4 regions of the Streptomyces fractus genome follow, and region 4 is predicted to be linked to each of the others. Evidence: riboswitches for the same ligand, from Rfam matches in the RefSeq annotation. Region 4 holds a riboswitch; each other region holds the start of a gene.
The links. A riboswitch is a leader RNA that binds a small molecule or an ion and turns the genes downstream of it on or off. The one in region 4 is predicted to bind cyclic di-AMP.
Positions count from the first base shown of each region.

Region 1: another riboswitch for cyclic di-AMP. It lies ahead of ACP4E5_RS19505 (C40 family peptidase); the one in region 4 lies ahead of ACP4E5_RS14170 (M23 family metallopeptidase).
Region 2: another riboswitch for cyclic di-AMP. It lies ahead of ACP4E5_RS10135 (M23 family metallopeptidase); the one in region 4 lies ahead of ACP4E5_RS14170 (M23 family metallopeptidase).
Region 3: another riboswitch for cyclic di-AMP. It lies ahead of ACP4E5_RS22260 (M23 family metallopeptidase); the one in region 4 lies ahead of ACP4E5_RS14170 (M23 family metallopeptidase).

Region 1 covers NZ_JBMYHI010000002.1:3,929,451-3,936,824, forward strand. Annotated here, with positions in the region: gene pcrA (DNA helicase PcrA) at 1-1,689, opposite strand, end outside; cyclic di-AMP (ydaO/yuaA leader) riboswitch at 1,896-2,047, shown strand; gene ACP4E5_RS19505 (C40 family peptidase) at 2,056-3,249, shown strand; gene ACP4E5_RS19510 (hypothetical protein) at 3,321-3,674, opposite strand; gene ACP4E5_RS19515 (C40 family peptidase) at 3,989-5,035, shown strand; gene ACP4E5_RS19520 (class I SAM-dependent DNA methyltransferase) at 5,050-5,730, opposite strand; gene ACP4E5_RS19525 (alpha/beta fold hydrolase) at 5,814-6,704, opposite strand; gene ACP4E5_RS19530 (LysE family translocator) at 6,704-7,351, opposite strand.
Region 2 covers NZ_JBMYHI010000002.1:1,783,761-1,791,134, reverse strand. Annotated here, with positions in the region: gene ACP4E5_RS10140 (tyrosine-protein phosphatase) at 1-482, opposite strand, end outside; cyclic di-AMP (ydaO/yuaA leader) riboswitch at 870-1,036, shown strand; gene ACP4E5_RS10135 (M23 family metallopeptidase) at 1,040-1,840, shown strand; gene ACP4E5_RS10130 (SGNH/GDSL hydrolase family protein) at 2,059-2,841, shown strand; gene ACP4E5_RS10125 (TetR/AcrR family transcriptional regulator) at 2,884-3,522, opposite strand; gene ACP4E5_RS10120 (APC family permease) at 3,736-5,310, shown strand; gene ACP4E5_RS10115 (acetate--CoA ligase family protein) at 5,405-7,374, opposite strand, start outside.
Region 3 covers NZ_JBMYHI010000002.1:4,483,485-4,490,858, forward strand. Annotated here, with positions in the region: gene ACP4E5_RS22250 (PrsW family intramembrane metalloprotease) at 24-1,337, shown strand; gene ACP4E5_RS22255 (aldo/keto reductase) at 1,331-2,287, opposite strand; gene ACP4E5_RS22260 (M23 family metallopeptidase) at 2,414-3,466, opposite strand; cyclic di-AMP (ydaO/yuaA leader) riboswitch at 3,478-3,625, opposite strand; gene ACP4E5_RS22265 (PP2C family protein-serine/threonine phosphatase) at 3,869-4,987, opposite strand; tRNA gene ACP4E5_RS22270 (tRNA-Met) at 5,156-5,229, opposite strand; gene ACP4E5_RS22275 (alginate lyase family protein) at 5,292-6,515, opposite strand; gene ACP4E5_RS22280 (DUF5994 family protein) at 6,789-7,274, opposite strand.
Region 4 covers NZ_JBMYHI010000002.1:2,741,386-2,748,759, forward strand. Annotated here, with positions in the region: gene ACP4E5_RS14160 (HPr family phosphocarrier protein) at 1-52, shown strand, start outside; gene ACP4E5_RS14165 (GntR family transcriptional regulator) at 277-963, opposite strand; gene ACP4E5_RS14170 (M23 family metallopeptidase) at 1,187-1,987, opposite strand; cyclic di-AMP (ydaO/yuaA leader) riboswitch at 2,000-2,163, opposite strand; gene ACP4E5_RS14175 (M16 family metallopeptidase) at 2,404-3,771, opposite strand; gene ACP4E5_RS14180 (M16 family metallopeptidase) at 3,789-5,150, opposite strand; gene ACP4E5_RS14185 (DNA gyrase/topoisomerase IV subunit A) at 5,445-7,374, shown strand, end outside.

The DNA.
Region 1 (7,374 bases), 1.2 Mb from region 4:
TCCGGTGCGCTCGAGGATGGCCTCGAGGACCGTGGCCGGTCCTGCGCCCGACTCCACGATCGTGCGCAGGTCCTCCATCAGCGTGTTGAACCGCTTCACGGCGTTCGCCGAGCGGGCCGCCATCCCGTACGCCTCGTCGACGCGGCGCAGCGCCTGCGGGAAGGAGATCTTCTCGCGCTGGGAGAGGGCGTCGATCATCGCTTCGGCGCGGTCGCCGATGCCGCGCTTGGGCACGTTGAGGATGCGGCGCAGCGGGACCGAGTCCTCGGGGTTGGCGAGCACGCGCAGATAGGCCAGGACGTCCCTGACCTCCTTGCGCTCGTAGAAGCGGACGCCGCCGACGACCTTGTAGGGCAGGCCGGTCCTGATGAAGATCTCTTCGAAGACACGGGACTGCGCGTTCGTCCGGTAGAAGACGGCGACGTCGCCCGCCTGCGCGTCGCCCGCGTCCGTGAGCCGGTCGATCTCGTCGGCGATGAACTGCGCCTCGTCGTGCTCGGTGTCCGCGACGTAGCCGGTGATCTGGGCGCCGGGGCCCTCGTTGGTCCACAGGTTCTTGGGGCGGCGCGACTCGTTGCGCTCGATCACCGCGTTCGCCGCGCTCAGGATCGTCTGCGTGGAGCGGTAGTTCTGCTCCAGCAGGATCGTCGTCGCGTTCGTGTAGTCCTCTTCGAACTGCAGGATGTTACGGATCGTGGCGCCACGGAACGCGTAGATCGACTGGTCCGCGTCACCCACGACGCACAGCTCGGCCGGGTCGGCGCCCTCGCCCTCGGTGGGGCCGACCAGCTCGCGCACGAGCGCGTACTGCGCGTGGTTCGTGTCCTGGTACTCGTCGACGAGGACGTGGCGGAAGCGGCGGCGGTAGTGCTCGGCGATGTCCGGGAACGCCCGCAGCATGTTCACCGTCATCATGATCAGGTCGTCGAAGTCCAGCGCGTTCGCCTCGCGCAGGCGTGCCTGGTACATCGAGTACGCCTGGGCGAGGGTCTTCTCGAAACCGTCGGCCGCGGTCGCCGCGAAGTCCTCCTCGTCGATCAGCTCGTTCTTGAGGTTGCTGATCTTGGCGGTGAAGGACTTCGGCGGGAACTTCTTCGGGTCCAGGTCGAGGTCGCGGCAGACGAGCGCCATGAGCCGCTTGCTGTCGGCGGCGTCGTAGATCGAGAAGGAGGACGTGAAGCCCAGCTTCTTCGACTCGCGGCGCAGTATCCGGACGCAGGCGCTGTGGAACGTCGACACCCACATCGCGTTGGCCCGCGGGCCCACCAGGTCCTCGACGCGCTCCTTCATCTCGCCGGCGGCCTTGTTCGTGAACGTGATCGCGAGGATCTGGCCGGGGTGCACGCCGCGCTCGGCGAGCAGGTACGCGATGCGGTGCGTGAGGACGCGGGTCTTGCCGGAACCGGCGCCCGCGACGATGAGCAGCGGGCTCCCACCGTGCACGACGGCCGCCTGCTGGTTCTCGTTCAGCCCCTCCAGGAGGGAGGCCGAGTCGAGGACCGGGCGCGGGGCGCCGTCCCGGTAGTGCGCGTCCCTGCCCGCGGGCGCGCCGAGCTTCCCACCGAACAGGTCGTCCGGCATCGGCTCCGCGGCCCCGTCGTCGTACTCGGGGTCCGGGGGCGGCGGCGGGGGCTCCTCCGCGCCGTGTCGGAGGCCGGTCAGGAAGCTGTCGTCAAAGAGGCTGCTCATCGCTCTACGAGTCTAAGCCGCCCCACTGACAACCCGTGGCTGCCTTTGACAACCCGTGGCTGCCTTCGGAACTCCGGGCGCCCTCCAGGTGGCAGATCACGAAAATGTATCGGGCATATCGAACATCAACCTTCACAGCAGCCACACGAGTTGGCTACGGTGCAGCCGGGCAGCCCGTCCCCCCGCCCGCGGATGTCGCGGCGAGCGGGCAGCCCCCGCCGAGTTCCGTACGCCGTAAGGCAGGGAACCGGGGACCCAACCGACCTTGGGGTGAATCGGTCAGCCGACCGTAGGGCAGCCTTCCGCGTACCACGCCCGAACCCGACAGCTAACCCGGTAGGCGGACGACGGAAGGAGTCGCCTGCCTTGGCGTCGCACCGCAAGCCCCGCAGCCGTTCCCGGATGACCGGCGGCCTTCGCACGACCCCCGCGGTCGGCATCACCACCGCCGCCCTCACCTCCGTGGCCCTGCTCTCGCAGACGGCACAGGCCGCGCCCGCGCAGCCGTCGAAGCCGCGCCTCGAAGAGGTTCAGCAGAAGGTCGACACCCTGTACCGGCAGGCCGAGGTCGCCACCCAGAAGTACAACGGCGCGAAGGAGCGGACCGACTCCAAGAAACAGCAGGTCGACAAGCTCCTCGACGATGTCGCGCAGCGCACCGACGAGATGAACACGGCCCGCCAGAAGCTCGGCAGATACGCCGCCGAGCAGTACCGCTCGGGCAGCGTGAGCGACACCGCGACCATGTTCCTCGCGGACGATCCGGAGGACTACTTCTCGCAGCGCCAGCTGATGAACCGGCTGACCGCCGAGCAGAAGAAGTCGATCGACGACTATCAGACGCAGGCGCGCGAGACCGCGAAGAAGCGCACCGAGGCTCAGTCGAGCCTCCAGGACCTCACCGAGTCGCAGGCCGAACTGAGGTCGACGAAGGAGACCGTCCAGACGAAGCTCTCCGACGCGCGCGAGCTGCTGGCCGAGCTGACCGCCAAGGAGAAGGCGCGGCTCGCCGAGATCCAGAAGGCCAAGGAGGAAGAGGCCCGCAAGAAGGCCAAGGAGCTGGCCGCCAAGCAGAAGGCCGCGGAGGCGGAGAAGGAGAGGGCGGCCGAGAAGGCGCGGGAGCAGTCGTCCGGTTCGTCCTCCTCCGGTTCCTCGTCCGACTCGTCATCCGGCTCCGGATCCTCCTCGGACGCCTCGTACGCCACGAAGGCCGCGCAGGCGCTCGCGTTCGCCAAGTCGCAGGAGGGCAAGCCGTACGTGTGGGGCGCCACGGGGCCGGACTCGTACGACTGCTCGGGTCTGACGCAGGCGGCGTGGAAGTCGGCGGGGATCTCGCTGCCCCGGACGACCTGGGACCAGGTCGAGGTCGGCAAGACGGTGCCGCTCTCCGATATCCAACCCGGTGACCTGGTGTTCTTCTACGACGACATCAGCCACGTGGGCATGTACATGGGCGACGGCATGATGGTCCACGCGCCGAAGCCGGGCGCGGTCGTGCGCGAGGAGTCGATCTACTACGACGGCACGTCGGCGATCCACAGCGTGGTGCGCCCCGCCTGACACACGTACGCGGAAGGGCCCGGCAGGTGCGTCCTGCCGGGCCCTTCCGTACGTACGGTGCGTGCGGTCGCTCAGGTCCAGAGCACCGCGATGAAGATGTTGGCGACGGTGAGCGCGCCGACGGTGATGAAGAGGCCCTTCTCCGCCTTCTCTTCGTCCCGCTTCACGTAGACGATGCCGAGGATCACGATCAGCAGCGCGAGCTTCACGCCGATCTTGATGTTGTTCACGGTGCTGCCGTCGGCCTGGTTGAGGCCGACCAGGGCGACGCCGGTCACCAGCATGGTCAGCGCGCCGTGCAGCATCGCCTTGTTGAAGCGGGCCGCGCCCTCCTTCATCGCCGACATCTGCGTGAGGAAGCCGCCGAGCAGCGAGGCGATGCCGATGATGTGCAGGCCGACGAAGAGGTGGATGAGTACGTCCATGGTCCGGAGCCTAACCGGACGCCCATGGCCCACTACGGGCACCCCTTTGCCGCCCTGTTGTCACTTTCCGCCACTGTCCGTAACAAACAGACCAGTTGCGAACAATCCGGCACCAACCCGTTACGCCGAGGTTTAGCGTCCTTCCTCAGGTGACCGACTCCCCACCGCCGCCCGGGCCAGGGGCGGCAGTCGGACACCACCGCCGAGAAAGGTCCGGCGGCGACCCGCTCCCCCTGTGCGGGCCGCCGCCGGACGCGCGACCGGCGGTCGTACGTCTCGGAAGGCCGCCCCAGGCCGTCCAAAAGGAGCAACCAGTGCCGGCAGCGCACCGCAAGCCCCGACCGCGTTCGCTCAGCGGGAGCAGGGCCCGCACCGCGGCCACCCTCGCCCTCGCCTCCGCGGCCACCGTCACCGCCCTCGACGGCGGGGCGGCGCACGCGGAGCCCGAGCTCAGCCCCGCCCAGGTGAAGGCCAAGGTCGACAAGCTGTACCAGGAGGCGGAGGTCGCCACCCAGAAGTACAACGGGGCGAAGGAGAAGGCGGACGGAGCGCGGAAGAAGGTGGACACCCTCCAGGACGAGGCCTCCCGGCGTACCGAATCCCTCAACTCCCAGCGCGAGAGGCTGGGTTCAGTGGCGGCATCCCAGTACCGCACGGGCGGCGTGGACCCGTCGGTCCAGCTGCTCCTCTCCTCCACCCCCGACGCCTACCTCGACAAGGCGTCCCTCACGGAGCGCGTCGGCGCGCGGCAGGCCGCCGCGGTCACCCGCGTACAGGGCGAACTCCGCGAGATCGACCAGCTGCGCGGCGACGCCGACGACACGCTCTCCGAACTCCGCGCCAAAAAGGCCGAGTTGGAGGACAACAAGAAGAAGGTGAAGCGAAAACTCGCGGAGGCCCGCCGCCTCCTCGACCGCCTCACCCCCCAGGAGCGCGTCCTCACCCCCGCGACGCCGACGAGCGAGCACGCCTCACGCTCGGTGGAACGCGCCGACCTCTCCCAGGCCCCCAACTCCCGCGCCAAGGCGGCGATCTCCTTCGCGTACGGCGCCCTGGGCAGCCCCTACGTATGGGGCGCCACCGGCCCCTCCGCCTTCGACTGCTCGGGCCTGACGCAGGCCGCGTACAAGGCGGCCGGGGTGTCGATCCCCCGCACGACGTACTCCCAGATCGACGCGGGACAGCGCGTCCCGAAGTCCCAGCTCCAGCCGGGCGACCTGGTCTTCTTCTACTCCTCGATCAGCCACGTGGGCCTCTACATCGGGGGCGGCAAGATGATCCACGCCCCGAACCCGAGCGCCCCGGTACGGGTGGCCCCGATCGACGAGATGCCGTTCGCGGGAGCTACGCGGGTGGCGTGACGCCGCACCGGCGGTCACACGGGCTTCTCCCACACCGACACGTGCCCCCGGCTCTCGCTCGTGAAGGGCTTCCTGGTCCACCCGTCCCACCGCTCGCTCAGCCGCAGCCCGGCGATCCGCGCCATCAGGTCGAGCTCGGCGGGCCAGACGTAGCGGAAGGGGATGGTCCAGAAGGATCCCTTCCCGGTCCCGGGGTGCACCTCCACATAGTTCGAGCTCATGGCCTGCGTCGCCACGTCGTAGCGGTCGAAGGCCCACCGGTTCTCGCTCACCTCGAACGGCACGGCCACCTGTCCGTACGGCAGCCGCCGCAGGTCCGGCACGCCGACCTCGATGACGAAGCGGCCACCAGGCGCGAGATGCGCGGCGGCGTTGCGGAAGCAGTCGACCTGCGCGTCCTGCGAGGTCAGATTCATGACGGTGTTGAAGACGAGGTAGGCGAGGGTGAAGTCCGCACGCCCCGCGCGGGTGGTGGCGAAGTCCCCGATGGTGACCGGGATCCCGGCGCCGCCCGGCTTGGCCCGCAGGCGTTCCACCATCGCCCGCGACAGGTCGATGCCGTGCACGTCGACGCTGCGCGCGGCGAGCGGCAGGGCGACGCGGCCCGTCCCGATGGCGAACTCCAACGCGGCACCGTCGCCCGCGAGTTCGGCGAGAAGGTCGACCGTGGGGTCGAGGACCTCGAGGGTGAACATGTCCGCGGAGGAGTCGTCGTAGTCGGCCGCGACGTTCGCGCCGAAGTAGCCGTCGTCCGTCACGTCGTCCGTCACCCCGCCCCTCACACTCCTCGTTCCGTGTGGTCCGCCAGGGCGTCGATGAGTCGCGGCCACAGCTCGCGCGGGCGGTCGTGGCCCATGTCGGGGAGCAGCAGGAGTTCGGCCCCGGGGATCAGCTCCGCGGTGCGGCGGCCTCCGCTGGGGTCGATGAGTGTGTCGTCCAGGCCGTGGATCACCAGGGTCGGCATGTGCAGCTCGCGCAGGGCGTCCGCGCGCGAGCCGCTGAGTACGATCGCGCCGAGCTGGCGTCCGACCCCCGCCGGGTAGTAGGCGCGGTCGTAACTACGGGCGGCCAGGTCGCGGAGTTCGGCGGCATCGCCGTAGCGCTTCGACGCCCAGACCAGGGAGCGGTCCGCCGCCGCGACGTAGCCCTCCCGGTCGGCCGGCTTCGGGGCGAACAGCGCCGCCTGCGCCTCCGGCGACGACTGCCCGTACTCGGGCTCGCCCGTCGTGGACATCATCGAGGTCAGGGTCAGGACGCGGTCGGGCCGGGAGATCGCCATCGCCTGGGCGATCATGCCGCCCATCGACGCGCCGACCACATGCGCCCGCTCGATGCCGAGCGCCGTGAGCAGGCCGAAGGCGTCGTCGGCCATGTCCCGCAGCCGGTAGGGGATCATCGCGACCGCCGTCGGGATGTCTCCCGTGCTCACCGCGGCGATGAACTTCCCCATGTCCACGGGGTGTTCGTCGAACTTCGTCGACAGCCCGGAGTCCCGGTTGTCGAAGCGGATGACGTGCCGGCCGCGCTCCGCGAGGGCCCGGCAGAAGTCCTCGTCCCAGGCGATCAGCTGCGCGCCGAAGCCCATCACGAGCAGCACCGCCGGGTCCGCGGGGTCGCCGAAGGTGTCGTACGCGATGGTGACCTCGGGCGATACGTCGACGCTCGGCATCACTCCGCCCTCCCCGTGACCGCCACCGTCACGCCGAGGCCCACCATCGCGAGGCCGCCCGTGCCGCCGACCGCCGCGAGGCGGCGCGGGGAGCGGGCGAACCAGGTGCGGGCCGTGGACGCGGCGAGGCCCCAGAGGCTGTCCGAGACGATCGCGATGACGTTGAACACCAGGCCGAGGAGCAGCATTTGGAGCACCGTGTGCCCCGCCTCCCGGTCGACGAACTGTGGCAGCACCGCCGCGAAGAAGACGATCGTCTTGGGGTTGGCGACGCCCACCGCGAAGCCCTCCCAGAGGGTGCGCAGGGTGCCGCCGCGGCCCGCCTGGCCCCGCTCCTCCTCGAACACCGCGCGCAGCGAGCGGCGGCCCCGGAACGCCTTGACGCCCAGGTAGATCAGGTACGCCGCGCCCACCAGCTTCAGCGTCATGAAGATCGCCACCGAGCGCTCGACCAGCGAGCCGATGCCGAGGGCCACGGCGATCACGAGGACGTAGGCCCCGAGCGTGTTGCCCGCGACCGTCGTCAGCGCGGCGCGGCGGCCCTGGGCGAGAGCGCGGCCGACGACGAACAGGACGCTCGGGCCGGGGACGACGATCAGCAGCAAGGACATCGCCGCGAAGGCGAGCAGGCGGTCGGCGGACATCATGGGGTCCATTGAGGCACGGCGGA
Region 2 (7,374 bases), 960 kb from region 4:
TTGCCCGCCGCGCAGTGCATCAGCGCGGGCAGGCTGTCCTCGGCGAGGGAGTGCAGCACGCGGCTGTGCTCGGCGGTGCGCTCCTTGATCATGGTGCGGTAGGACTCGACGAGCCGGTTCGCCGCGCGGCCCTCGGAGAGGATCTGACGCAGCTGGTCGATGTTGCCGTCGCGGACCATGGTCCAGAATTCGGCGCCGTCGGCCGGGTCGTTGAGCGGCAGGTTCAGATTGCGCACGCCGGGCAGTTCGACGTCTGCGCCCTCCAGCTTCTGGTCCGCGGAGTTACGGAAGTCGAAGACCGTATGCAGACCGAGGGAGGAGAGGAAGGTCGCGTCCTCGGCCGTGGCGTGGGCGAGGTGACCGCTGCGGAACAGTACGCCCTGGCGCACGCGCCGGCCGTCCACGGTGGGCAGGCCGCCCACGTCTCGGAAGTTGCGCACTCCGGTCAGCTCGGGCTCGGTGGACGGTGCGTGCTGCGTCACAGGGGCTCCTCCCAATCGGTGCACCGGCGTTGGGTCGCCGGTGGGCGCGCTCCTGACGATACGACATCGGTTCCACAGGCAACCATCTGTCCGATTCGCCCTGTTCTGTAGCAACTGTGCATGGATCGAAGGGGCTTGTGGGCGTGTGCGTGACCGGCTTCATGTTCGTGACGCTGTGTGGCGGGCGGCCCGGATTGGCCGCCCAGTAATCCCCGAAGGTATGGCGTTGGTAAAGCGGGGAATGTCGACGGAGGGTTACGCAGGGATGCCTCAGAAACCCAAGGAATTGCCCCCGCAAGCGAATTCGGGGTTTGTCGCCGCCATTGCCGTTCGCCTACGGTCACCAATCAATCCGGTCGGAACGCCTAGTCCTGCCGCCGCCCGGGTTCCTTTCGACTACCCGTCACGGCAGGAGCGGGGGACCCACACGCAGTGCGCCGCGCAGGGATTTCCCCAAGCGGCTAGGGGTGAAGCCGTGCCCGTTCCCCGGGCGCGGCCGGGCATCTCCAGCCCGAACCCGACAGCTCACCTCGTAGGCGACGGAGAGGAAATTCAGCATGCCCGCAAAGGGAAAGCACCGCCTTTCGACCTCCCAGCGCATCGCCCGTGTCGCCGCCGTCGCCTCCGCCGGTGGAGCCGCGCTCGCGCTGCCGCTCATGGGCGCTACCGGCGCGCAGGCCGCGACGTCCGACGGCACCGCCGACGCCACGACGTACACCGTCAAGGCCGGTGACACGCTCTCGAAGATCGCCAAGGCGCACGACGTCGACGGCGGCTGGAAGAAGCTCTACGAGGACAACAAGGACGCCGTCGGCTCGAACGCGGACCACCTCAAGATCGGCGTCAAGCTCGACCTCGGCGGCGCGGCCGGCAGCGACAGCAGCTCCGGTTCTGGTTCCGGTTCCGAGGGTGCAGCCACCGCCACGCAGGCGAGCGCCAAGACCACCGCCTCCGGCGGCTACGTCGCGCCCGTCGACGGCGCCAAGGGCACCGGTTACGGCAACTCCGGCTCCATGTGGTCCAGCGGCAGCCACACCGGCGCCGACTTCTCGGTACCGACCGGCACCTCCGTGAAGTCGATCGCCGACGGCACCGTCGTCTCGACCGGCTCGGGCGGCGCATATGGCAACGAGGTCGTCATCGAGCACGCCGACGGCCACTACTCCCAGTACGGCCACCTGTCCTCGATCGGCGTCGCGCAGGGCGACACCGTGACGGCCGGCCAGGAGATCGCCAAGTCCGGCGCGACGGGCAATGTCACCGGACCGCACCTGCACTTCGAGGTCCGCACGACCGCGGACTACGGCTCGGACATCGACCCGATCGCGTACCTGAGCGAGCACGGTGTGAACGCCTGAGACGTCCCGTAGCGGTCGAGGCCGCTCGCTCCCTTCGGCGCCTGGGGTCGTTCCCCGGGCGCCGAATCGCGTTCGTGCGCTTATTCCCCAGGTGGCGAGTGGGTTATCTCACCACCCGTCAACCCCTGGCTACGGTCGCGTAGGTCACACCCGAGGGTGAAAGATGTGTGGTCGTGGCAAACGAATCGAGAGCACTCAGGGACTCACTCAACGGCACGATCCGGTCCTACGCGGCCGTGGGCGACAGCTTCACCGAAGGAGTCGGCGACCCCGGTCCCGACGGAAAGTTCGCGGGCTGGGCCGACCGGCTCGCCGTCCTCCTGGACGACCGGGTGCCCGAGGACACCTTCAAGTACGCGAACCTCGCCGTGCGCGGCAAGCTCCTCGACCAGATCGTCGCGGACCAGATCCCGAAGGCGGTCGAGCTCGCCCCCGACCTGGTGACCCTGGTCGCCGGCGGCAACGACATCATCCGCCCCGGCACCGACCCGGACGACGTGGCCGAACGGTTCGAGAAGGCCGTCCTCAAGCTCACCGACGCGGCGGGCACCGTCATGGTGGCCACCGGCTTCGACACCCGTGACGTGGCCGTGCTCAAGCACCTGCGCGGCAAGATCGCCACGTACAACATGCATGTGCGGGCGATCGCCGACCGTCACGGCTGCCTGATGCTCGACCTGTGGTCCCTGAAGTCCATCCAGGACCGCAGGGCCTGGGACGACGACCGCCTCCACCTGTCGCCCGAGGGGCACACGCGCGTGGCGCTGCGCGCCGCCCAGGCGCTCGGCGTCGAGGTGCCGGCCGACCCCGAGCAGGCGTGGCCGCTGCTGCCGCCGCGCGGCACGTTCGAGGTGCGGCGCGACGACATCCACTGGGCGCGCGAGTTCCTGGTGCCGTGGATCGGGCGCAGGCTTCGCGGCGAGTCCTCCGGCGACCGGGTGCAGGCCAAGGGCTTCGTCGACCCGCACGCGGTGAAGGCGCACCTGGAGGCGGCGTCCTGACGCGTTGAACCTCGGCGGAGCGGTGGCGCTGACGGCCTCCCGTCAGCGCCCCGCCGCGGTCAACTCCGCGCGCTCGAGCCCCAGTTCGCGGGCGAGCGCCTCATCCACCCACTCCTGCATGCGGGCCCGCGACACCGCGGCCGCCCTGGCGCGCCCGTCGTCGTACGCGGTCATCTGCACGGCGAGCCCGTCGAGCAGTGCCGTGAGCCGCAGCGCCGCCGCCATCGGCTCGGGGCAGCCGAACTCGCCCGCCGCCACGCCCTCGGCGATCACCTCCGCGAGCGCCGCCTTCCACTGCCGGTCGAGGTCCCGCGTGACCTCCCGCAGCGCGGGCTCGCGCAGCGCCGCCGCCCAGCCCTCGATCCACAGCCGCCACCCCTTGGCCTGACCCGTCGGCGCGTACCAGCGCACCGCGGCGCGCAGCCGCTTCAGGGCCGTCGTGCGGCGGCCGAGCAGCTTGCGCAGATGGGCCAGGTCACTCTCGGCGGCGTGCGCGAACGCGGCCGCGACGAGCTTCTCCTTCGTCGAGAAGTGGTACAGCACCAGCGCGTTGCTCACGCCGAGCGCCGACGCCACGTCGGCGATGCGCACGGCGGCCACCCCGCGCGCCTCGATCTGCTCGATGGCGGCCCCCAGCAGCTCTTCGCGCCGCTCGGCCACGCTCAACCGGACTCTGGTCACGCCGCAAGCCTAGTTGTTCCCGGGGCTCGACTCGTTCACGCGCAGGACTCTTGACGCCTCGCCGTCGGACAGGTCACAGTCACGTCACGTTCCACTACTGACTGGCCGTTCAGTCAATAAGTCGGTCGGTCGGGGGTAAGCGCGGCCTGGGCAGGCCCCAACGCCGTCCATGTCGTTCGTGAAGTCTTCGTGCTGTTCTCGCCAGGAGCAATCGTGACCCAAGCGCCATCCCTCTCGCCGACCCCGCCCGCCGGGGACGAGCCCGACCTCTCCGAAGGCTGGGGCGAGCAGCGCTCACGGCTGCGCAAGGACCTGCGCCGGCTGGACGTGCTGTTCTTTCTCATCTGCACGCTCGTCGGCCTGGACACCATCGGCTCCGTCGCCGCACAGGGCCCGCAGGGCCTCACCTGGATGGTCATCCTGGCCGTCCTCTTCTTCCTCCCCTACGGGCTGCTCGTCGCCGAACTCGGCTCCGCCTTCCCCGTGCAGGGCGGCCCGTACGTGTGGACGCGCCTGGCCTTCGGCCGGCTCGTCGCGGGCGTCAACCAGCTCCTGTACTGGATCTCCAACCCGGTCTGGGTGGGCGGCAGCCTGTGCATCATCGCGCTGACCACCTGGGAGGAGTTCTTCACGCCGCTGCCCGGCGTGTGGAAGTACGTCGCCGGGTTCGTGTTCATCTGGGGCGGCGCGCTCGCCGTGGTGCAGTCCGTGCGCATCGGCAAGTGGGTGCCCATCGCGGGCGCCGTCGCGCGCGTGGTGCTGCTCGGCTTCTTCCTCGTGTCCGTCGTCGTGTACGCCGCCGAACACGGCGTGCACGCCCTGCCCGCGGGCGAGTTCACTCCTACGTATGCCGGATTCGTGGCGCTCGTCCCGGTGCTCATCTTCAACTACGTGGGCTTCGAACTGCCCAGCTCCGCCGCCGAGGAGATGAAGAACCCGCGCCGCGACATCCCCCTGTCGATCCTGCGCTCCGGCCTCGCCGCCGTGCTCCTCTACGGAGGGCCCATCCTCGGCATCCTGTTCGTTCTGCCCAGCCAGGAGATCGGCAGCCTGGGCGGCTTCATCGACGCCTGCAAGGCCGTCTTCACCGTCTACGGCGGTTCGATCGCGGCCGACGGCACGGTCACGCTGACCGGGCTCGGCTCCGTGTTCGGCGGGGTCGCCGCGGCCGGCCTCATCGTCGGCCTCCTCACCTCCGGTGTCACCTGGGCGATGGGTGCCCACCGCGCGCAGGCCGTGGCGTGCGCGGACGGCGCGGGGCCGGCCTGGCTGGGCCGCATCTCCGAGAAGCACGGCACCCCGGTGCGGGTCAACATCCTGTCCGCCGTGCTCGGTTCGATCCTGTTCGTCGTCGCCCTCAACCTCACCGGCGGCGACGGCGAGAAGTACTTCGCGGCGGGCCTCGGCCTGACCATCAGCACGACGTTCATCTCCTACGTCATCACGTTCCCGAGCCTCTCCGTGCTCCGCCGCAAGTACCCCGACCAGGAGCGGCCCTACGCCGTGCCGGGCGGCCGCGTGGGCGCCTGGATCGTGTCCGCGCTCGCCACCGCATTCGTGGCGTTCACCGTGGTCGTGCTCGTCTGGCCCGGCTTCGGGGTGGGCTGGTTCGGCACGGCGGGCAACCCGGCGGACTCGCTGCCCGAGTCGTTCGCGGGCCAGCGGCTGCCGTACACGTTGAGCCAGGCGCTGCCGCTGCTGCTGTTCGTCGTGATCGGGTTGGTGTTCTACGCGTGCGGGGCGCCTGGCCGGCGTCGAGCCCGCAGTGGTGGGGCCGAGGGGCTCTGAACGCGACGGGCTCCCGCCTCACTCGGGCGGGGGCCCATCGCGTGTTCCGGTCACCGTGGTTGACGACTCGGGGCTCTGCCCCGGGCCCCGCTCCTCAATCGCCGGAGGGGCTTGATCGCGCGTTCAGTGTCGCGTGGGCGTCCAGTGCGATGGTGCCGCCGGGGTGTACCAGGAGGGGGTTGACCTCCAGGTCGGTCAGTTCGGGGTGGTCCGCCGCGGCCCGGGCCACCGCGCACACGGCCGCCGCGGCCGACTCCAGGTGGACGGCCGGTGCTCCGCGCCACCCGGTCAGGAGCGGCGCGTGCCGCAGTTCGAGGAGCAGGGCACGCGCGCGTGACGGGGTGAGCGGGGTCAGGGCCAGCGCCGTGTCGGCGTGCAGTTCGGCGGTGACACCCCCGGCGCCGACCATGACGACCGGGCCGAACGCCGCGTCCTTGCGTACGCCGACGATGAGTTCGCGCGCGTACGGAGGCGTGGCCATCGCCTCGACCGCGTACCGGAGCGCACCCGTGGCCTCCCGCATCCGCGCGAACGCGGCCCGCAGGGCGGCTTCGTCCGCGATGTGCAGGGCGACACCACCGGCCTCGGTCTTGTGGGCGAGTCCCATCGCCTTGAGTACCAGGGGGTAGCCCGTGCGGTGGGCGGCCTCCACCGCCGCGTCCGCGTCCGTCACGAACTCGGCGGTGGGGAACGCGACTCCGTAGGACGCCAGCAGCTCACGCACCCGCTCGTAGCCGCCGTCCTCGACCTCGTACGCCGCCGGGGGAGCGGTCGCCTCCTGCGGCAGGCGAGGCGTGGCGGCGGCCAGTCGCACGGCGCCCGCGAGCGCCGTCGCCGCCTGCTCGACGCGTTCGTGGACGGGGACGCCGCGCTCCCTGAGGACGGTGAGGGCCGGGGTGTCGCGGGCCATCGTGTGCACGACCAGGGACCGCCCCGCGGCGCCGGCGGCGTCGGCGAGGGCGTGCGCGATCTCGCACTCGCGCCCCACCTGAGCGGGGTTCGCGCTCGCGTAGTCCCCGAAGTAGCCGGTGAGCACGACCGTGTCCGCGTCGCCGCTGTGCAGCAAAGTGGTCGCCACGCGCGCGTAAGCGGCCAGATCCTGCTCGCCCGCTCCGGCCAGGTCGACCGGGTTCGCCCGTCCCGCGCCCGGCGGCAGATGGGCGCCCAGGGCGTCGACGGTGTCCGCGGAGAGCTCGGGCACGGTGAAACCGCACGCGGCGAACGAGTCGGCGGCCAGGGCGCCCTGCCCGCCGCTGTCCCCGATCACGGCGATCCGGTGCGGTGGGGGTGGGGTGGCGCTGGGGTGGTCGGGGGTGGGTGTGGGGGTGGTTTCGTGGCGTGGGGGGTGGGGGCGGGAACGTACGAGGGGGAGGGAGGGGGACGTCAAGTGCAGGGCGGTGTCGACGAGTTCGCCCGCGGAGTTCAGGAGGAGGGCGCCCGCGTCGCGGCAGACCGCCGCGACCGTGGCGTGCGGGCTGACGAGGGCGCCCGTGTGGGAGGCGGCGGCGCGACCCGATGCCGCGCTGCGGCCCACCGTGAGCAGCAGGACCGGCTTTCCCGCGGTGTGAGCGGCCGCCAGGACGTCCGCGAGGCGGCGGCCGTCCCGGAAGTCCTCCACGTACGCCGCGATCGCTCTCGTGGGCTCGTGGGCGATCAGCGACTCCAGGGCGTCGGTGGCGTCGATGTCGCGCTGGTTGCCGAGCGATACGAAGCGCGAGAAGCCGGCGCCCGCGCGGGCGAGATGGCGGCCGATCTCCAGGGCGAGGTTGCCGCTCTGGGAGACCAGGCCGAGGGCGCCGGTCGGGAAGTCGCCCCAGGAGAGGCGGAGTTGGCTGGTCGTGTCGACGATGCCCATGCAGTTCGGGCCCAGCAGGCGGGCGCCCCGCGAGGTGACCAGGTCCGCGAGGGAGTCCTCTTCGGCGGTGCCCGACGTGATCACCGTGAAGCAGCGGGCGCCCGTCTCCAGTCCTTCCTGGACCACCGGGCGCACCTGGTGCGGCGGGACCGCGACCACCACGTGCTCGGGCGGCGCGGCCAGTGCGGACAGCGCGGGGCGGAACGGTT
Region 3 (7,374 bases), 1.7 Mb from region 4:
GCGTCCCTCGTTAGGGTCAATGCGTGGCCTCGTATCCGGTCTATCCGCAGCACCAGGACGACGCCCTCGGCGCACACCCGAAGGGCGCTGTCCGGCATCCGCGCTGGTGGGAGCGGAAGGGTGTGCGGGCCACCGCGCTGGCGACGCTGCTCGCGCTCTCCGGGGCCGTGATCCTCGCCCTCGTCCGCGAGCAGACCGGCACGGAGGGTTTCCTGGTCGGGCTCGGGCTGGCCGTGCTGCCCGTCCCCCTCCTCATATCCGCGTTCCGCTGGCTGGACCGCGTACAGCCAGGACCCTGGCGGAATCTGATCTTCTCCTTCGCCTGGGGGGCGTGCGCGGCGGCGCTGATAGCGATCGTCGCCAACAGCTTCGCGACCCGCTGGATAGAGACCGCGACCGCCGACCCGTCCAGCGCCGACACGCTCGGCGCCACCGTCATAGCCCCGATCGTCGAGGAGTCCGCGAAGGCGGCGGCCGTGCTGCTCGTCTTCCTGTTCCGCAGACGGGACTTCACCGGAATCGTCGACGGCGTCGTCATCGCCGGGGTCACCGCCACCGGCTTCGCGTTCACCGAGAACATCCTCTATCTCGGCAACGCCTTCGGCACCGACCAGATGTCCGGCACCGGTCCCGGCCTGACCTCGGTCACCGCCGCCACCTTCTTCGTGCGCGTCGTGATGTCCCCGTTCGCGCACCCGCTGTTCACCGTGCTGACCGGCATCGGCTTCGGCATCGCCGCCGCCATGGCGCCGGGCCGCGGGCGGCTGTGCCGGATGCTGCTCCCGCTCGCCGGGCTGCTCGCCGCGATGGGCATGCACGCGTTCTGGAACGGCTCGTCATCGTTCGGCGAGTACGGCTTCTTCGCGGTGTACGCCGCGTTCATGGTGCCGGTGTTCGGCATCCTCACCTGGCTCACGGTGTACGTACGCCAGCGCGAGCTGCGCACCGTCCGCCAGGAGCTGCCCGCCTACGTCGCCGCGGGCTGGCTCGCCCCGCCCGAGCCGTTCGCGCTCGCCTCGCTCAAGGCACGGCGCCTGGCCCGCGACTTCGCGACGCACTACGGCGGTCGAGCGGCCGCGACGGCGGTCGCCGAGTACGAGGACTGCGCGACGTCCCTCGCGCTGCTGCGCCACCGCGGCCGCAGGGGTAAGGCCGGCGCGGACTTCGTCGTACGGGAGCGGGAACTCCTTGAGGCGCTGTGGGCGCGGCGCCACTACGCGCGCCCGGCGCTCGCGTACGGCTCCCAGATCGCGGCGCCGATGTGGCTGCCCCCGGTGTACGCGAGCCCGCTTCCGCAGGGCCCCGCGTACACCTACGACAACCCGTACCGCTACTGAGACGCCGCCGTGAGCCGGTCGAGCTCCGCCCGCGTCAGCTCCACGTCCGCCACCGCGAGCAGCGCCGGGAGCTGTTCGACGGTCCGCGCGGACGCGATCGGCGCCGTAACCGTGGGCTGCGCGGCGAGCCAGGCGAGGGCGACCGTGGCGATCTCGGCGTCGTGCGCCTGCGCGATCTCGTCGAGGGCGGTCAGGACCCGCTGCCCGCGCTCCGTCTCCAGGTACGCGCCGGCCTTCGCGGCGCGGGCGCTGTCGACGCGCTGCCCCGGCCGGTACTTGCCGGTCAGGAAGCCGGAGGCGAGCGCGTAGTACGGCACGGCCCCGATGCCCGCGCGGGCGGCGACGTCCTGCAGCTCACCCTCGTACGCGTCGCGCTCGACGAGGTTGTAGTGCGGCTGGAGCGCGACGTAGCGGGCGAGGCCCTCGCGGTCGGAGAAGTCCAGGGAGTCCTGGAGGCGCCGCGCGGAGATGTTGGAAGCGGCGATGTGGCGTACCTTGCCCGCCTTCACCAGTTCGTCGAGGGCGCCGATGATCTCCTCGACCGGCACCTCGGGCTTGTCGTAGTGCGTGTAGTACAGGTCGATGTGGTCGGTGCCCAGGCGCTTCAGGGAGGCGTCGGCCGCGGCCTTGATGTTGGCCGCGGACAGGCCCTGGAACTCGGGGTGCTGGCTGCCCTTGGTGGCGATGACGACGTCGTCGCGGCGGCCGCGCGAGGCCAGCCACTTGCCGATGACGGTCTCCGACTCACCGCCCTGGTTGCCGTCCACCCACGCCGAGTACACGTCGGCGGTGTCGATGAAGTTGCCGCCCGCGGCGACGTACGCGTCGAGCACCTCGAAGGACGTGGCTTCGTCGGCGGTCCAGCCGAACACGTTGCCCCCCAGGGACAGCGGGAAGACCTCGAGGTCGGAGCTGCCGAGCTTGCGCAGAGATCGAGTGGAGGAAGTCATGCCGTTACTCAACACCCGTACGGAATACGGTGTTCCACGATCACCCCGCCGGATACCCAAAGGGTGTGCAAAACCGGCGGCCCTGGCGTCGGGGGGTGAGCGCCAGGACCGCCGGGGTTCGGCGACTCAGGGGGTGAGGCCCTTGCCGCGCAGCCATGGCGCCGGGTCGACGCCGGTGGACTGCCCGTCTGGGTGGACCTCCAGGTGGAGGTGCGGCCCGGTCACATTGCCCGTGGCGCCCACGCGGCCGATGACGTCGCCGGTGGAGACCTTCTGGCCCGCGCTGACGTTGAGCGAGGACTGGTGGCAGAACCACAGCTCCGTGCCGTCGTCGAGGGTGAGCACCGTGCGGTAGCCGTACGCGCCCGCCCAGCCGGCCTCCGTGACCGTGCCGGAGTGGATGGCGCGGATCGGCGTGCCCGTGGGGGCGGCGAAGTCGAGGCCCGTGTGGTACCCGGAGGACCACATGGAGCCGGGCTGACCGAAGGTGCCGGTGATCGTGTACGAGGCGACCGGGAGCTTGAAGCTGGCGGCCAGCTTGGCGAGGCGCTCGGCCTCGGCCTTGCGGCGGGCCTCCGCCTCGGCCTTCTTCTTCTCGGCGGCGGCCTTGGCATCGGCCTCGTCCCGCTTGGCGGCGGCCTCGGCTGCCGCCTGCTTCGCGGCCGCCTCCTCCGCCGCCTGCTTCGCCGAGGCGTCGGCCGCGTCCTGCTGCGTCTCGGCCTGCTGCATGATGCGGGCCCGCAGCGCCTCGCCGGCGCCGGTCTGCCCGTCGGCGGCATCGGCCTGGGTGACACCGGCGCCGCTCAGCGGGGAGGCCGTGGCGTCGGAGTCGGAACCGGAGTCCGAACCGTGGGATATGAGCGAGCCCACGCCCGGCAGCGACTTGGCCTCGGGCAGCGAGTCCTTGACCGCGGACAGGTCGGGCATGGAGATGTGGACCGGCGGCTTGCCGCCCTGTGCGGTGGCGATGCCGCCCGCACCGACGGCGGCGACCACGCCGACGCCGAGAACAGTGGAGCTACGAGCGAAACCACCGCGGCGGCGGGCCACGCGATGCTTGCCGCGAAGGGGAGCGACGGACTCCTCGGTGGGATTCCACTCCTCCCAGGACTCCTGCTCGACGCCGAAGTCGTCATCGGGGCCGTAGAAGAAGTCGGGGGCAGGCCGGTTCGACGCCACGGGGGCGCTCTCCTTTCCTTCCTTCTCGCCTACCGGGTTAGCTGACGGGTTCGGAGCAGGAAGGTCTCCTACGGGCGCCTCCCGAGACAGGAAGAGCGTCCGATTCACCCCAAGTTGATGGTTCCCCGGTTCCCTTGCGGGATTAAGCGTGTGCGCACGGAGCCGTCTCTTGTGACGGCTGGGACGACCGCGCTGCGTTATCGAACGTTAATAGACAGCAGACAGTAATTCCAAGCGCTTCCCACTGATCGTTCACGACTCTGGCCAGGACTTATCGGGTCATGAAGGGGCGGAACCGGGCGAGTTGATCGCGGCTCGCAAACATCCCAGCAACTGATGGTGCGTCAATTGTTATGCGGAGCGACGCCGTTCGGCTACCTCTGGTAACAATGATCAAGGAACTCAGCCGCGTCGCACGGCGAGCAGCGCCATGTCGTCCTTCGTCCCGTCGCCGGTGTGCGCGCGCACCTCCGCGGCGAGGGACGCGAGGAGTTCCTCGGGCCCGGGGAAGAGGCGCCCGGAGAGCCGGGCCGCCGGATCGTAGAAGCGGCCGCTCGGATCGCGCGCCTCGGAGAGCCCGTCGGTGTAGAGCAGCAGCGTGGCCGCGGACGGGAACGCCGCCTCGACGGCACGGTCGGGCCAGCTGCCGAGTTCGCTCATCCCGAGCGGCAGCGCCGCCTGGCACGGTTCGAGTGCGCGTACGGTGCCGTCGCCGAGCAGCAGCAGCGGGCTGGGGTGGCCGCGGTTGAGGACGCGGACGAGCTCGACGCCGTGCGGGATCTCGGCGAGCACCGCGGTGGTGAAGCCCTCGAAGTCGTCGATGCCGCTGCGCCGGGTGCCCTCGCGGGCCAGGGCCCGCTCCAGGCGCTGGGCGACCGCCTCCAGGGAGCCCTCCTGCTCGGCGGCCTCCCGGAACGCGCCGATGACGACGGCGACCGCGGCGACCGCGCCCATCCCCTTGCCGCGCACGTCACCGACGATGATCCGGATGCCGTGCGGGGTGTCCTGGACCGCGTAGAGATCGCCGCCGATGAACGCGTCGGCCTGCGCCGCCTCGTAGCGCGCCGCGATCACGAAGCCGCCGAGCCGCCGGGCCGGCTCGGGCAGCACCGCCAGCTGCGCGGCCTGCGCGATCTCACGGGCGGAGGCCAGCTGTTCGTGACTTCGGCACACGATCCTGTTGAGCAGACAGGCCAGGAGGCAGACCGTGGCCACGGTGACTATCTCGGTGACGAACACGGAGTCAAGGTGCTCCGTGAAGCGCAGGTGCACGGCGACGATCGCACCGATCGACACCGCGCCGACCAGGATCGTCGCGCCGAGCGAGAAGAACGGGGCGGCCACCAGCGGCGCCGCGCTGAACAAGGGGGCGCCGGGGAAGCCGCTGGGGGTGGCGTACTCGTAGGCCGCGCCGCCGAGGACCAGCAGCAGAGGCAGCAGCCGCAGGAAGAGGCGGGTGCAGGCGGCCTCGGAGCCGTGCCGCCCCCCTCTCCCGCCGGTGCCTCCTCTTCGCTGCCCCACCACTCGTCTCCTGCCGTTCCCTGCCAGCTTCCGGCGTCTCACCAAGAGTTCCCGCACGGGGGCGCGGGGGCGAGCAGGGGTGGGCCGTACGGGTGGAGAACGTGACGGGCGCAACACGCAAAAAAACCGAGGCCGGAATCTCGATGAGATTCCGGCCTCGGTCTTCAGTAGCGGGGACAGGATTTGAACCTGCGACCTCTGGGTTATGAGCCCAGCGAGCTACCGAGCTGCTCCACCCCGCGCCGTTGTGTTCACAACTCTACGCCATCAGGGGGAGTGAACGCGAATCGCTTCGCGTGACGGCTCACGCGGCGGCGTGTGTGAGCGTCTCCCACGCGACGAACAGGTCGTCCGTCCCCTCCGGCCGCTGCTTGTGGGTGAGCTTCTCCGTCTGCGGGAGGTCCATCTTCAGCCGCCCCTGAAGGTGCTGGAGGCCGACCTCCGTGTCGGGGCCCATGTCCCGCTGCACCTTCCCGCCGCACAGCCAAGACGGGGCCTTGGCGCCCAGCTGGTACTTGGAGTGCAGTTCGAGCGCCGCGGCGAGCCGGTCCTTCACCTCCCCGTACAGGTCGACGCCCTGGTGCCAGGCGGTCTCCGCCATGTGGGAGGTGGCGGCGAGGGAGTAGCTGGCGTGCTTGAAGTTGCGGCAGGTCTCCTGCGCGAGCCCGTCCTTGAAGGTCTTCTGCCCGAACCAGTACGTCCGCAGCTTCTTCGGGGTGTCGATGTCGCTGCCCTTCGGTTTCACCGGCAGCGGCCCGTCGGACGACAGGTAGAAGTACGCGGGGACGCGGGCGCGGAAGTGCCCGACGGCCTGGTCGAAGGCCTTCTGGTCGTTGAGGTGGACGGCCATGCTCATCGCCGCGTCGGCCATCACCAGGTCCCAGTTGCCGTTGAAGTCGGCGGAACCACTCCGCACTTCGGGCAGATAGACCTCGCGCAGCATCCGCTGGAACTTCAGCTCCTGCCCGTCCGGCCAGTCCTTGTACGTGTACTGCATCAGCTCGGCGGCCTTCGCCCAGGACGTGCCGGCCCAGGCGGCCTGGAGTCCCGCGTTGTCCGCGGTGTGCTCGGTGATCTTGTCCGACCAGGCGTTCATGATCTCGACGGCCTTGGCGGCGTGCGCCTTGTCGCGGGTGATGTTCCACAGCAGGGCCTGGGTATAGGCGGCGATGGCGTCCTCGCGCTCCTCGACGCAGCCCTGTCCGGCCTCGGCGTCGAAGGGGCACTCCACGGTCGCGTACGGCTTGGCCTTGTAGTCGAGGTCGGCGTACTTGCTGTCGCTCATCTCCTTGTACGCGGAGATCCACGGCTCCCGTTTACGGGCCACGTGGTCGCGGACGGCGGCCAGTTGGCCCTTGCCGACCAGGACGCCCGGGTGTGCGAACGGGCCGCCGGAGGGCCGGTGTTCGGGGTGCGCTCCCACGCCGGAGTCGGTCCGCGTGGACCCGCCGCACGCCGTCGCGGCCACCACAAGGAAGGGGACGAGGCTCCCCACAAGAACGCATCGCGTCCGTGCGCCCGCTGCCATGCAACACCTCCGGTCGGATCACTGGACTCACTCGTCCAGCAGCCTGACGCCTGCGCGCGGCCTCCGCAGGATCTGTTGCGCCGGTCGGGAGGGAGTGCCTGGTCGCTCCTGCGCGCGGAGGTCGTGGAAGGGCAGCAGGTCACGCAGGACGCTGTAGGACAGAGCGCGGGGATGCTCGCGGTGTCGAGTTCCCCGGCCAGGGCCGACGTCATGAAGTAGCCGGGGGTGGCGGGGGCCCGGTGCCGCGTCAGCCGGCAGCCCTTGCGCGGCCGGTCACGAACCGTCACTCGTCCGTGGTGCGGCGCGGCCTCCCTCGGCCGCCATCAGCGCGGCCCCGGTGAGACGCAGGGCGGGATCGGACGCCGCCGTCATCAGCCGGGCGGCGGCCTCGGCCTCGCTGCCCGGCGGGACGACGAACAGGTCCCAGCGGCCGCGACCGTAGGAGAAGAGCCGGATCGTGTACGGGTCGAGGCCGGACGAGTACCAGGACGCCGTCACCGTGTGGCCCCTGACGGGAAGGGTGCGCGACTCCGTCGGCCAGCTTCCGCGGTGGGACGCGATCCGGGTCACACGGCCGCGCGTGGCGCTGAACGCGTCGGTGAGCGCGGCCAGTTCGCACGCCAGGTCGTCGGTGCGGGGCCACCAGGCGCCGCACACCGGCCCCGCCGGGAAGGTCGGCGGACGCAGGGCGAGCCGGGCGGGCAGCGTGCCGGCCCGCGCCGGATCGGCCGAACTGCGGTGTGCGGTCGGTGCGTTCATGACGCACGCCCTTCTGCGGGCCGCGGCGGAACAGGCCCGGTGTCGTGGTGCGCCGGAAGCGACGTCGAACGGAGTCGGCGTACGGGAAGCACCCGGTGAG
Region 4 (7,374 bases):
TCTGGCGAAGCTGGTCGCCGAGGGGCTCGAGGAGCTTCCCGAAACCGTCTGACACAAAGACGGTCCGACACAAAGACCAAAAGCAGTACGGCTGAGCCGCGCGTCCCCTTCGGGGCGCGCGGCTTTTTCGTTCGCTATTGCGTCACGAATTGGGCGACAGGAAAGACCACAGGGAAGACGGCAGGGACGGCAACAGGAAATAGGCAGCGGGAATTGATCCGCACCCGGTTCCACCCATTCATCGAATAGTGCACTTCTTTGTATACGGCGCTGTTGTTAAACCTGGCGCCCCACTGTGTTGACTGCATGTTGCGAAGTCCTCACACGCTCGCCGGCGCGGGGAACGCGCAGCCTGTGGGCGGCCGTCGCGCGCTCCGCGTGCAGGGTGGCCAGGGCGCGGGCACGCTCCGCGTCACCCCGCGCCACGGCGTCGACGATGGCGCCGTGCTCGGCCCAGGACTCGGCCGGCCGGGCCGGGCTCTCCACGGCGTACATCCAGGCGATCTTGTGGCGGAGCTGAGTGAGCAGGGTGATCAGGCCGGGGCTGCCGGAGGCCTGGGCGAGCGTCTCGTGGAACCAGCTGCCGAGGGAGCGCAGATCCTCGCTCTGACCTCGCCGGGAGCGCTCCTGCCCCAGCCTGACCAGGCCGCGAAGGACCTTGAGGTGGGCCTCGGTGCGGCGCTGCGCGGCGCGGTGGGCGCCCATGGGTTCGAGCAGCATGCGGATCTCCAGGAGGTCGGCCGCCTCCCGCTCGGTGGGTTCGGCCACGCACGCGCCCGCGTGCCTGCGCGTGACGACGAACCCCTCCGCCTCCAGGGTGCGCAGCGCCTCACGGACGGGCACGCGAGAGACGCCGTAGCGACGCGCGAGGAGTTCCTCGGTGAGTCTGGCGCCGCGCTCGTAGACGCCGGCGACGATGTCGTCGCGGATCGCTGTGCATACCGACTGCGCGGGAATGCGCATGACTCGACCTCCGCCTCAATGCCCGCGATACGCGGCCGATTGACGCCCGGTCAAGCGCGAATGACACGCGGCCGGAACGTTTACCCGGAGACTCTATTCCACCGGAGTTGAATTTCCGACGAGGGGACGGAATCCGGGGATATTTTTTGGACAGTGCAGACCCGCGCACGCGAAAGCCCCGGCTCGGGGAGCCGGGGCTTTCGGGGAAGGTGTGACTGGTGGGTCAGACGTTCACACCGTGCTGGCGCAGGTACGCGACGGGGTCGATGTCCGAGCCGTAGTCGGGGGTGGTGCGGGCCTCGAAGTGGAGGTGCGGGCCCGTCACGTTGCCAGTGGCTCCGGAGAGGCCGATCTGCTGGCCGGGGGTGACGTCCTGGCCGACCGAGACGCCGATCGAGGACATGTGACCGTACTGGGTGTACGTACCGTCCTTCATCTTGATCACGACGTTGTTGCCGTACGCGCCGCCCCAGCCGGCCTCGACGACGGTGCCCATGCCGACCGCGTGCACCGAGGTGCCGCTGGAGGCGTGGAAGTCGATGCCGGTGTGGCTGCCGGAGGACCACAGTCCACTGCCGGCCTTGTAGGCGGTGGAGACGTACGAGCCGGAGATCGGCGACACGAAGCTGTTCAGGCGCTTGCGCTCCGCCTCGCGGGCGGCGCGCTTCTTGGCCTCGCGCTCCTTCTCGGCCTTCTCGGCGGCCCGCTTCTTGGCCTCCGCCTCGGCCTTGCGCTTGGCCTCCTCGGCCTTCTTCTTGGCCTCCGCCTCGGCCTTCGCCTTGGCGGCGGCCTTGTGCTGCGCGGTGGCCTGCGCGTCGATCTGCTCGGCGAGGGAGTCGCCGATGGCGACGGCCTGCGTGAGGCCGTCGTGCGGGACCGTCGCGGTGTCGGCGGCGAGGGCGGGGGCGGCGAGGCCACCCACCACGCCCGTCGTGGTGATCGCGGCGACGCCCGCGACCTGAGCGGTGGTACGCGTCAGGCGGCTGGGACGGCGGTGCTTCCCGGTGGCACGGGTGAACCCCATGAAGTGGCTGGTCCTTTCCTTCCTTCTCGCCTACCGGGTTAGCTGACGGGTTCGGAGCAGGAAGGTCTCCTACAGGCCCCCTCCCCTGATGGGAAGAGCGCCCGATTCACCCCAGGGACTTCGGTGGGTCCCCGGCTCCCCTGGCTCACACCATGGGGACTCGGCGATGACTGTCCGGTGTCGCGGGCGCGACGTACGTCTGGCGGACAGCCGGAGGGAACGCTAAGCGGGGCGTCTTTGAATCAACAAACAGAACCCGGCTTTTGTAGTGCACGCCACAGGGCAGACAGGCAACCTCTACGCCAATTCGGACATTTGCGAACGTGTGGCGATTGAAGGTGATCGTGACGGACGCCACGAAGCCCCGGCCGCCGATGCCGGCGCCGGGGCTTCGTGGCGTGCCTGGGGAGCCGAACTCAGCCCGCGACGACCGTGACTTCGCCGATGCCGAGCGCCTTGACCGGCTCCTCGATCTGCGCGGCGTCACCCACCAGGATCGTCACCAGACGGTCCGCCGGGAACGCGCTCACAACAGCGGCCGTGGCCTCCACGGTGCCCGTGGCGGCCAGTTGCCGGTACACCTGCGCCTGGAAGTCGTCCGGCAGGTGCTGCTCGACCTGGTCGGCCAGGGTGCTCGCGACGGCCGCTGCGGTCTCGAACTTCAGCGGGGCCACGCCCACCAAGTTCTGTACGGCGGTGTCCCGTTCGGCATCCGTGAGCCCCTCGGCCGCCAGCGTGCGCAGGACCTTCCACAGGTCGTCGAGCGCGGGCCCGGTGTTCGGAGTGTCCACCGAGCCGCTGATGGCGAGCATCGCGGCGCCGCTGCCGTCGGGCGCGGAGCGCAGCACCTGGGCGAAGGACCGCACGCCGTAGGTGTAGCCCTTCTCCTCGCGCAGGACGCGGTCCAGGCGCGACGTGAGGGTGCCGCCCAGGCAGTACGTGCCGAGGACCTGCGCGGCCCACACACGGTCGTGCTTGTCCGGTCCGACCCGGCCCATCAGCAACTGCGTCTGCACGGCGCCCGGCCGGTCCACGATGACCACGCGGCCGGTGTCGTCGGCGACGACCGGCGGCACGGGGCGCGGCTCCGTGGTGTCACCGGTCCAGGCGCCGAGCGTGTCGGCGAGGAGGGCGTCCAGGTCGATGCCCGTCAGGTCGCCCACGACGACGGCCGTGGCGGTGGCGGGGCGTACGTGCCGGTCGTAGAAGGCGCGCACGGCCGCCGCGTCGATGGCGGAGACGGTCTCCTCGGTGCCCTGGCGCGGGCGCGACACGCGCGCGTCGGCCGGGAAGAGCTGCTTGGAGAGCTCCTTGGCGGCCCGCCGGGCCGGGTTGGCGCTCTCGTGCGGGATCTCGTCCAGGCGGTTGCGGACGAGGCGCTCGATCTCGCTGTCGTCGAAGGCGGGGGCGCGCAGGGCGTCCGCCAGGAGGGCGAGGCCCTTGGAGAGGCGGGAGGCCGGCACTTCGAGGGAGGCACGGACGCCCGGGTGGTCGGCGTGCGCGTCCATCGTGGCGCCGCAGCGCTCCAGCTCGGCGGCGAACTCCTCGGCGGAGTGCTTGTCGGTGCCCTCGTTGAAGGCCCGCGCCATGATCGTGGCGACGCCGTCGAGGCCCTTGGGTTCCGCGTCCAGGGGCGCGTCCAGGTGCACCTCCACGGCGATGACCTGCTGACCGGGCCGGTGGCAGCGCAGCACCGTCAGGCCGTTGGGGAGCGCGCCGCGCTCCGGGGCGGGGAACGCCCAGGGCTTGGGCTCGCCCGCCTGCGGCCGGGGGTGGAAGTCCATGTTCGCGAGCTGCTCGGTCACTGGCCCGCCTCCTCGGTGATCTCGGCGGTCTCGGCGTTCTCTGCGGACTCGGTCTCGGCGGGCGCGGTCGGCTCGTACACGAGGGACGCGCGGTTGTCGGGGCGCAGGCGCGCCTTGGCGATCTCCTGGACCTCCTCGGCGGTCACGTCCAGGACGCGCCCCACGGCAGTCAGGGCGAGCTGCGGGTCGCCGAACAGGACGGCGTAGCGGCACAGCTCGTCGGCGCGTCCCGCGACCGTGCCGAGGCGGTCCAGCCACTCGCGCTCCAACTGGGCCTGGGCGCGCTCCATTTCCTCGGGGCTCGGGCCCTCTTCAGCGAACCGGGCGAGCTCCTCGTCGACGGCGGCCTCGATGACCGGCACCTCGACGTCTCCGGAGGTCTTCACGTCCAGCCAGCCCAGGGAGGGCGCTCCGGCGAGCCGCAGCAGACCGAAACCGGCCGCCACGGCCGTACGGTCACGGCGTACGAGCCGGTTGTAGAGGCGCGAGGACTCGCCGCCACCCAGGACCGTGAGGGCGAGGTCGGCGGCGTCGCACGCGCGCGTGCCGTCCTGCGGGAGCCGGTAGGCCGACATCAGGGCGCGCGCCGGGACCTCCTCCTCGATGACCTCGCGCTGCTGCTCGCCGATGACCTCCGGGAGGGCGCCGTCGCGCGGGGCGGGCTTGCCGTCGTGGCCGGGGATGGAGCCGAAGTAGCGCTCGACCCACGCCAGCGTCCGCTCGGGGTCGATGTCGCCGACGATCGACAGCACCGCGTTGTTGGGCGCGTAGTACGTGCGGAAGAAGTTCCGCGCGTCTTCGAGGGTGGCCGCGTCCAGGTCGGCCATGGAGCCGATGGGCGTGTGATGGTACGGGTGTCCCTCGGGGTACATGAGGGCGGTCAGCTTCTCGAACGCGGTGCCGTAGGGCACGTTGTCGTAGCGCTGGCGCCGCTCGTTCTTCACGACGTCCCGCTGGTTCTCCATCGACTCGTCGTCGAGAGCCGTGAGGAGCGAGCCCATGCGGTCGGCCTCCAGCCACAGCGCGAGCTCCAGCTGGTGGGCGGGCATGGTCTCGAAGTAATTGGTGCGCTCGAAGCTCGTCGTACCGTTGAGCGAGCCGCCCGCGCCCTGGACGAACTCGAAGTGCCCGTTGCCGTGCACCTGCTTCGAGCCCTGGAACATCAGGTGCTCGAAGAGGTGAGCCAGGCCGGTACGGCCCTTGACCTCGTGGCGCGAGCCGACGTCGTACCAGAGGCAGACCGCCGCGACCGGGGTCAGATGGTCCTCGGAGAGCACCACGCGCAGGCCGTTGGCCAGCCGGTGCTCGGTCGCTGTCAGGCCGCCGGAGCCGGCCTCGGCGGTGGCCGTGTGACCCATGGGCATGTACGTCCCTTCGATCGCGGTACAACGCGAATACGCGGTGAGCTCTGCACTGCGGCAGGTCCTGGAACACTGAACTGCCGCGAGTGCTGCCACTGTATGCAAGCGTGCTGGCACCTGGCGAAGTTCCCGCCGGGGCTACGCCGTGAGCGAGCAGGCGGCCCTCCCGGGGCCGCGCGACACCCGGTACTGAAGGGCCGCGAGCGGCGTTGTCAGTGCGGCGGTCCACAATGGTCCGCGACAGTTCCCGTTCATGTAACCGTTCTTGTAGGTGAAGGAGCCGCAGCCGCGATGGCCCGCCGCAGCACGAAGACCCCGCCGCCCGACGACTTCGAGGAGAAGATCCTCGACGTCGACGTGGTCGACGAAATGCAGGGCTCCTACCTGGAGTACGCGTACTCGGTCATCTACTCACGCGCCCTGCCCGACGCCCGCGACGGGATGAAGCCCGTCCACCGTCGGATCGTCTACCAGATGAACGAGATGGGCCTGCGCCCCGAGCGCGGCTACGTGAAGTGCGCCCGCGTCGTCGGCGAGGTCATGGGTAAGTTGCACCCCCATGGCGACTCGTCGATCTACGACGCCCTGGTGCGCCTCGCCCAGCCGTTCTCCATGCGCGTCCCGCTGGTGGACGGGCACGGGAACTTCGGCTCCCTGGGCAATGACGACCGCCCGGCCGCCATGCGGTACACCGAGTGCCGGATGGACGCCGCCGCGTCGCTCATGACGGAGTCGATCGAAGAGAACACCGTCGACTTCGTCTCGAACTACGACGGCCAGGAGCAGGAGCCGCTCGTCCTCCCGGCGGCGTACCCGAACCTTCTGGTGAACGGCGCGTCGGGCATCGCGGTCGGCATGGCGACGAACATGGCGCCGCACAACCTGGGCGAAGTGATCGCCGCAGCGCGGCACTTGATCCGGCACCCGGGCGCCGACCTCGACACGCTCATGAAGTACGTTCCGGGCCCCGACCTGCCGACGGGCGGCCGGATCGTCGGCCTGTCCGGCATCAGGGACGCGTACGAAACCGGCCGCGGCACGTTCAAGATCCGCTCTACGGTCTCCGTGGAGAACGTGACGGCGCGCCGCAAGGGCCTCGTCGTCACCGAGCTGCCCTTCGCGGTCGGCCCCGAGAAGGTCATCTCGAAGATCAAGGAACTGGTCGGTTCCAAGAAGCTCCAGGGCATCGCCGACGTCAAGGACCTCACGGACCGCGAGCACGGGCTGCGCCTGGTCATCGAGATCAAGAACGGCTTCGTGCCGGAGGCCGTCCTGGAGCAGCTCTACAAGCTGACGGCCATGGAGGAGTCCTTCGGCATCAACAACGTGGCCCTGGTGGACGGCCAGCCGCTCACCCTCGGCCTCAAGGAACTCCTCGAGGTCTACCTGGACCACCGCTTCGACGTGGTGCGCCGCCGCAGCGAGTTCCGCCGCGGCAAGAAGCAGGACCGGCTCCACCTGGTGGAGGGCCTCCTCGTCGCCCTGGTGGACATCGACGAGGTCATCCGCATCATCCGCTCCAGCGACAACAGCGCGCAGGCGAAGGAGCGCCTGATCGAGCGCTTCTCCCTGAGCGAGATCCAGACGCAGTACATCCTGGACACGCCGCTGCGCCGCCTCACCAAGTTCGACCGCATCGAGCTGGACGCAGAGCGCGACAAGCTCAACGGCGAGATCGACGAGTTGACCGGCATCCTCGAGTCCGACTCCAAGCTGCGCAAGCTGGTCTCCGCCGAACTGGCCGCCGTGGCCAAGAAGTTCGGCGACGACCGGCGCACGGTGCTCCTGGAGTCGGCCGGTGCCCCGGTGTCGGCGGTTCCGCTCCAGGTGGCCGACGACCCGTGCCGCGTGCTGCTCTCCTCGACCGGTCTGCTCGCCCGTACGGCGAACGGCGATCCCTTCACCGAAGGTGAAGGCACCAAGCGCACGAAGCACGACGTGATCGTGTCCTCGGTCCCCGCGACGGCACGCGGCGAGATCGGCGTCGTCACGTCCGAAGGGCGCCTGCTGCGTCTGAACGTGGTCGACCTGCCGCAGCTCCCGGACTCGGCCTCCGCGCCGAACCTCTCCGGAGGCGCGCCCGTCGCCGAGTTCCTCTCCTCCCTGGAGGCGGACGAGACGGTCGTGTGCCTCATGACCCTGGACGAGTCCTCGCCCGGTCTGGCGGTCGGCACCGAACAGGGCATCGTGAAGCGCGTGGTGCCCGACTATCCGTCCCACA